Regions from separate parts of the Heyndrickxia sporothermodurans genome, predicted to be linked through region 2. Evidence: riboswitches for the same ligand, from Rfam matches in the RefSeq annotation. Region 2 holds a riboswitch; each other region holds the start of a gene.
The links. Region 2 has a riboswitch for S-adenosylmethionine ahead of metK (methionine adenosyltransferase). Riboswitches for the same ligand answer to the same signal wherever they lie in the genome.
Positions count from the first base shown of each region.

Region 1: linked by a shared signal. The riboswitch ahead of B5V89_RS16485 (5-methyltetrahydropteroyltriglutamate--homocysteine S-methyltransferase) and the one ahead of metK (methionine adenosyltransferase) in region 2 are both predicted to bind S-adenosylmethionine.
Region 3: linked by a shared signal. The riboswitch ahead of B5V89_RS01125 (O-acetylhomoserine aminocarboxypropyltransferase/cysteine synthase family protein) and the one ahead of metK (methionine adenosyltransferase) in region 2 are both predicted to bind S-adenosylmethionine.

Region 1 covers NZ_NAZB01000049.1:1,540-3,813, forward strand. The annotation lists gene B5V89_RS16485 (5-methyltetrahydropteroyltriglutamate--homocysteine S-methyltransferase) at 69-1,196, opposite strand; SAM riboswitch class I at 1,277-1,378, opposite strand; gene yfkAB (radical SAM/CxCxxxxC motif protein YfkAB) at 1,570-2,274, opposite strand, start outside.
Region 2 covers NZ_NAZB01000008.1:17,956-20,229, reverse strand. The annotation lists gene asnB (asparagine synthase (glutamine-hydrolyzing)) at 1-77, opposite strand, end outside; gene metK (methionine adenosyltransferase) at 326-1,528, opposite strand; SAM riboswitch class I at 1,733-1,916, opposite strand; gene pckA (phosphoenolpyruvate carboxykinase (ATP)) at 2,158-2,274, shown strand, end outside.
Region 3 covers NZ_NAZB01000007.1:14,404-16,677, forward strand. The annotation lists gene B5V89_RS01125 (O-acetylhomoserine aminocarboxypropyltransferase/cysteine synthase family protein) at 38-1,333, opposite strand; SAM riboswitch class I at 1,470-1,583, opposite strand; gene B5V89_RS01130 (trans-sulfuration enzyme family protein) at 1,857-2,274, opposite strand, start outside.

The sequences.
Region 1 (2,274 bases), on a different contig from region 2:
AATTTTATTTATAAAATAGCCAAAATAAATGAAATGACCTCCTTCCATCATGGAAGGAGGCATACATTTTAGAGTGTATTCCAAATATCCTTAGCAATTTCATTTACATGTTTAATTTTATTCCACTGATCCTCTTCGGTTAATACATTCCCTTCTTCCGTACTTGCAAATCCGCATTGAGGACTTAAGGCTAGGTTTTCCAAAGGAATATATTGACTAGCTTCTTTTATTCTATCTTTAATTCTATTAGAATCTTCTAGGTCCGGGAATTTTGACGTAATTAATCCAAGTACAACGGTCAGGTCACCCCGTGTAAAACTTTTTAATGGTTCAAAATCGCCTGAACGATTATCATCATATTCAAGGAAAAGTCCATCGACGTTTAAGTTTGCAAAAATGGCATCAGAAATCGTATGATATCCGCCGCTTGTAATAAAGGTAGAGCGGAAGTTTCCTCTGCAAATATGCATCGTAATCAACATATCATCAGGCTTCTGTGAAATCGCATCATTTAAACAACGTACTCTCGTATCAATGATGTCTTGTACATCCATTCCAAGTTTTTCAACAACTGCTTTGATTCGCTCTTCCGAAACAAAATCAATCCACGAAGTATCATCTAATTGCAAATATCGGCAGCCGGCATCATAGAATGCTTGAATGGCTTTTTGATAGGCAACAACAGTATCACGATAGAACTGCTCTGTATCGCCATTATAATATTCATCCCCTTGAATTCTAGTGAATAACATATTTGGACTTGGTATAGAAAACTTGGCGACTTGGCTGCCATCCCCATACTTTTCTACGGCATCTTTTAAAAACTTAAAGTGTTCGAGCATATAATGATTGTGGAATTCTATTTTATCGACTATTTTAATCGCATTATTTTTCGGCTGCGATCCTTTAAAGTTATTAATATATTCCGCTTCAAACAGTTCAACACCCTTTAAACCCGCTAAAAAATCTAAATGCCAATAGGAACGTCGAAATTCCCCATCAGTAATTGATTTAAGTCCAACCTCAATTTCCGTTTGCACAAGTTTCTCGATTTCTTTATCTTCTACAGCCTTTAATGCAGCTTTATCGATTTCTCCATTTGCAAAAGCTTTCCTCGCTTCTTTAATCGGCTCCGTTCTAAGAAAACTGCCCACATGATCAGCTTTAAATGGAGCTTTCGTCAATGTCTTTGTCATAAAATATATCCCCTCTCACTCAAAATAAAAAACCCTCTTCACATAAATAAGAAGAGGGGTAATTTCCATAATCGGATCTCTTCTTATCTTCAAGCTTTTCGCTTCTGGAATTGGCACAGTACTTCGAAAAGTCTGCTGCCGAGGCTTCAAAGGGCCAGTCCCTCCACCTCTCTAGATAAGAATATTCAAAACTATTTAACTACAAGTTAAATTACACTTGTTTTGCTGTTCTGTCAATAATTTGTTTTACAAAATATATTGAAATAATATAAGAGAAAAGTCTAGTAAAAGGAATTTGCCCTTTTTTAACGAACTTTAATTATCAAGGTAAGTAAAAATTAAACGCCCAGAGTGTTCCGAGCGTTTAAATATTTTATAAACTAATATTAGCTTTCCTCTTTTGAAAATCAACCTCACGATAATAGGCATCTTTCACAAGCACATTTGGACCCACACATTGAACCGCTGGACAATGGCAATTCAATGATTTCGCCAAAGGTGTTGCCATCCATTTTTCATATAAAGCTGGAAGAGCATCATGTTGAATATTTCCAAGTGGCGGTGTATCACCAAAATCAGTAACAATAACATCCCCAGTGAAAATATTTACATTTAATCGTGAACGTCCATCAGGATCATTTCGCACAGTCACATTTTTACTCGAATACAGCCTCTTCAGTAAGGTTAAATCTTCTTCATTCGGACTGCATGGATAGAAAGGCAAAGTTCCAAATAACATCCAAGTATTTTCATCGCGAATGTCAAGCAAATGATGAATTGCTTCGCGTGTTTGTTCAAGTGACAGCACTTCTAAATTCGCAGCAAAATCACTTGGATACATTGGATGAACCTCGTGACGAGCACATTTCATTTCCTCGACAATTTGTCGGTGAATATGTTCTAAATGTGGAAGTGTGCGCTTATTTAACATTGTTTCTGCAGAAACCATGACACCTTTTTCAGAAAGAAGCCGACTGTTTTCAATCATTCGGTCAAATAACTTTTTTCGTTGTTCGCGCGTAGGCTTTCTAGCCATGTTAGCAAACCCACCATCAATGAAATCATCTACCGTTCCCCA
Region 2 (2,274 bases):
ATGTTTTTAAATAGTTGTCTGTCTGTTTCTCTTAATCCGACCTCGTTGTCATGTATACAACCAACAAATCCACACATTATGTATGTCACCTACTCCATTCCAAATTAACATACTTATTTATTACAATTTTATATTAATATTAATCGTGATTCCAATGAGCTACTGCAATGGGCAATATTCAACATTTTTCACACCATATTATACTATCATTTTTTTTTCCTTTTTGCAGTAGACAATATATATATTTTATTGGTAAGAACTGCGAATAATTATTTTTACAAAAACAAGTGGAGTTTACAAATACTGTAACTCCACTTGTTTCGTATTATTTATTTAAAGTTTCTTTACGTAAGTTTTCGGCTTTATCTGTTCTTTCCCATGGAAGGTCAAGATCGTGACGTCCGAAATGACCGTAGGCAGCTGTTTGTTTATAAATTGGGCGACGTAAATCTAACATTTTGATAATTCCTGCCGGGCGTAAATCAAAATGTTTTCGGACTGCATCAATTAATACATCTTCAGATGCTTTTCCGGTACCAAATGTATCAATGGAAATAGATACCGGTTGAGCAACCCCAATTGCATAGGCAAGTTGGACTTCACATTTATCAGCTAATCCCGCTGCAACAATGTTTTTAGCTACATATCGTGCCGCATAAGCAGCAGAGCGGTCAACTTTTGTTGGATCTTTTCCGGAGAATGCTCCTCCGCCATGACGCGCATAACCGCCATACGTATCAACAATGATTTTTCGGCCAGTTAGCCCAGCATCACCTTGAGGTCCGCCAATAACGAAACGGCCTGTAGGATTAATAAAGTATTTCGTTTCCTCGTCAATTAACTCACTAGGAACAACTGGATTAATTACGTGTTCTTTAATATTGCGTTGAATTTGTTCCAAGCTAATTTCAGGATGGTGTTGGGTAGAAACGACGATTGTATCAATACGAATTGGTCGATCATTTTCATCATATTCTACTGTTACTTGTGTTTTTGCATCAGGTCGTAAATATGGCAATATTTCTTCCTTACGCACCTCTGCAATCCGACGAGCTAATTTATGTGCTAGAGAAATCGGTAACGGCATAAGTTCTTTCGTTTCATTGCAAGCAAAACCAAACATTAAGCCTTGGTCACCTGCACCGATTGCTTCAATTTCATCATCAGACATTTGACCTTCGCGTGCTTCCAATGCTTTATCGACACCCATAGCAATATCCGCTGATTGTTCATCGATTGATGTTAGGACTGCACATGTTTCTGAATCAAAGCCATATTTTGCACGTGTATATCCGATATCTTTAATTGTTCCACGAACAATTTTTGGAATGTCGACATATGTATTAGTTGTAATTTCTCCAGCTACTAACACAAGACCTGTCGTAACTGAAGTTTCACAAGCTACACGGGCATTCGGATCTTTTTCTAAGATTGCATCTAAAATGGCATCTGAAATTTGGTCACAGATTTTATCTGGATGTCCCTCAGTCACGGATTCAGACGTGAATAAACGACGCTTATTTGACATTTTTATTCCTCCCTCATACAATTACTATCTATTTTTACGCCTCACGGTACTCATTCCCTAATAGTATGAAATAAACCACAGATTTTATCCTAAACATAAAAATCCGGGTTCATAGGTTTCGAAAGTGGGTAATATCAAAAATGAATAAAACCCTTCCCCATCATATGTACTATGTGAGGAAAGGTTCATTACCCATGCCTTTCACTCTTATCGTTCAAGGATTTTACCTTGCCTCAGGTTAGCACCGTGCGTCCTAGCTGTTAGAAGTAAGAGGTTAGAATTTTGAGGAGCAAAACCTGCTTCTCTTTCTAACTTCCAAATCACTAACTATAGAATGTCGGTTGCCGGGTTTCATTGGGCCTGTCCCTCCACCAGCTCGGGATAAGAGTATCCGTTCAAGGTAAAATATTACGCAATTTGTTGGATGGTGTCAATAAATAATTTTTCTATTTTAAACTTGTACAATTGACTTCCTTATTATATTGTGGAATTGAAAAAACTTTTAATTTAACAATTTCATATATTTTAAAAAAATGCGCACATATAGTATAGACTATATATATAATTGTGTTATACTAATTAACGAATAAAAGGATACTTAAATTTTTTATAAAGGAAGGTTAGTATAAATGAAATCAGCTACTTTTTCAAATACATTAACAAATGTTTTAGTCGGAAAAAACGTCCTTACTCAATTAGCTGTACCTCAATTAGTGGAAAAGGTATTAGAACGGGGTGAAGGAATC
Region 3 (2,274 bases), on a different contig from region 2:
TTACTAGTTATGGAAATGCGGTGCCTGACACCTTCGATTAAACTGTTACACTTGTTGCTTTAAGAATGGCTTGGTTCAGATCGGCTGTGAGATCTTCAACGGCTTCTAGTCCGACGGATAAGCGAATTAGTTCTTCGGTTACACCTGAAACTTTTAATTCTTCGGCGCTTAACTGTTGATGTGTAGTCGATGCTGGGTGAATGATTAAAGATTTAGCATCTCCAACATTCGCTACGTGTGACCATAATTGAATATTATCAATGACTTTTCGCCCTGCTTCTCTGCCGCCTTTAATTCCGAAATTGACAATCGATCCGAAGCCGCCTTTTAAGTATTTAGCTGCTCTTTCATGTGATGGATGTTCTTCTAAACTTGGATGATTAACCCATGCAACTGCAGGATGGTTTTGTAAAAATTGTGCTACTTTACCCGCATTTTCAACATGCTTTTGTACACGCAAGTGTAATGTTTCCAAACCTTGTAATAATAGGAACGCACTATCCGGACTTAAACTTGCACCGAAATCTCGCAAAATTTGTACGCGTAATTTTGTTGCAAACGCCGCTTGTGGAACATCAACACCATAACGGAGACCGTGATAGCTTAGGTCTGGTTCTTTAAAATCCGGGAATCGGTCACTGTTCCAGTCGAATTTCCCACCATCAACTACAACACCGCCAATCGTTGTTCCGTGACCGCCGATCCATTTTGTAGCTGAATGGATGACCACATCTGCTCCCCATTTAATAGGGTTTGAAAGGTATGGAGTACCAAATGTGTTATCAATAATCAGTGGAACACCATTTTCATGAGCAACCTTCGCGACTTCTTCTACATCAAGAACGTGCAGGCTAGGGTTACCGATGATTTCAGCAAATACTGCTTTTGTTTTTGATGTTATCGCGGTTCTAAAATTTTCTGGGTCTGTTGCATCAACGAATTTTACGTTAATTCCATACTTCGGAAGGGTATTAGAAAATAGATTAAATGTTCCACCGTATAAATTTCCGGCAGCGACGATTTCGTCTCCTGCACCAGCGATATTTAGAATGGAGAAAGCAATTGCAGCCATTCCTGAAGACAATGCAACAGCAGCAGTTCCGCCTTCTAATAGGGCAATTCGCTGTTCAAACACATCAACAGTTGGATTGCCGATTCGCGAATAAATGAATCCTTGCTGTTCTAATGCAAATAAACCTTGTGCATGATCTGTATCTTTAAATACATAGGATGTGGTTTTATATACAGGAACTGTACGTGACCCTGTTGTTGGATCTGGTTCTTGCCCTCCGTGTAGTAATAATGTTTCGGGTTGAAATTGTTCGTTTGTCATTTTACATTCCTCCAAAGTTTTTGATTTTTTCTCTAGGCGAGCCGAGAAATTCCTGAAGTGTGATCGTTGAAGTGGGATATACGAAGGGAAGCAAAAAGCCCTCTTCATAAGAAGAGGGCTAATCAATAGGTTCCTCCCCTTATCTTTCAGATCTTTAAAGGATCTGTAGGAATTAGCACCTTTTCAAGCAAAATGCTTGAAGGTTGCCGGGCATCAAAGGGCCTAGTCCCTCCGCCGCTCTCGATAAGAGTGATTCATTTAGTTTTTTTAGAAAATTTTAAATTGCTCTTGTTTTGCATTATAGTAGACGAATTGTTACTTCGTCAACCTTTTTTTATAAAAATTTTTTCTAAGAATAGACGGTGACCGTTCCTTTCCGCGGGGAGGAAGTCGAGCCTCCTCGGCGCTAGCGCCTGTGGGGTCTCGACCTTTTCTCTATATCCCGCAGGAGTCAGGTTCCTTCCGCTCCAATCCACTCTGCGCTTTGTTAAAAGTAACAATCCTTCAGAAAAAGCGATATCATTTAAACCGATGCTTTAATGGCTTCATCAAATTGCTTAATGATATCCTCAGCATCCTCAATTCCAATCGAAATACGAACAACTTGTTGGTTGATTCCTATGTTCTGCTGTTCTTCGAGTGAAAGTGCTCGGTGGGATGTGCCTAACGGATAGGATACGGTCGTTTCAACTCCGGCTAACGTAGGTACAATTTTCACCCAGCCCAACGATGAAAAGAATCGATGGATGTCACATGTGTCAGCTAATTCAATTGTGACAATTGCCCCATTTCCTTTACTGGAAAGATCGGTGGGATAATAGACTTTTTTGATATTTGAATTTTGATAGAGTGCGTCTGCCAATTGTTTCGCATTTGCGGATTGACGTTCCATCCGTAATGCTAATGTTTTTATGCCGCGACAAGTTAGCCAAGCTTCAAAA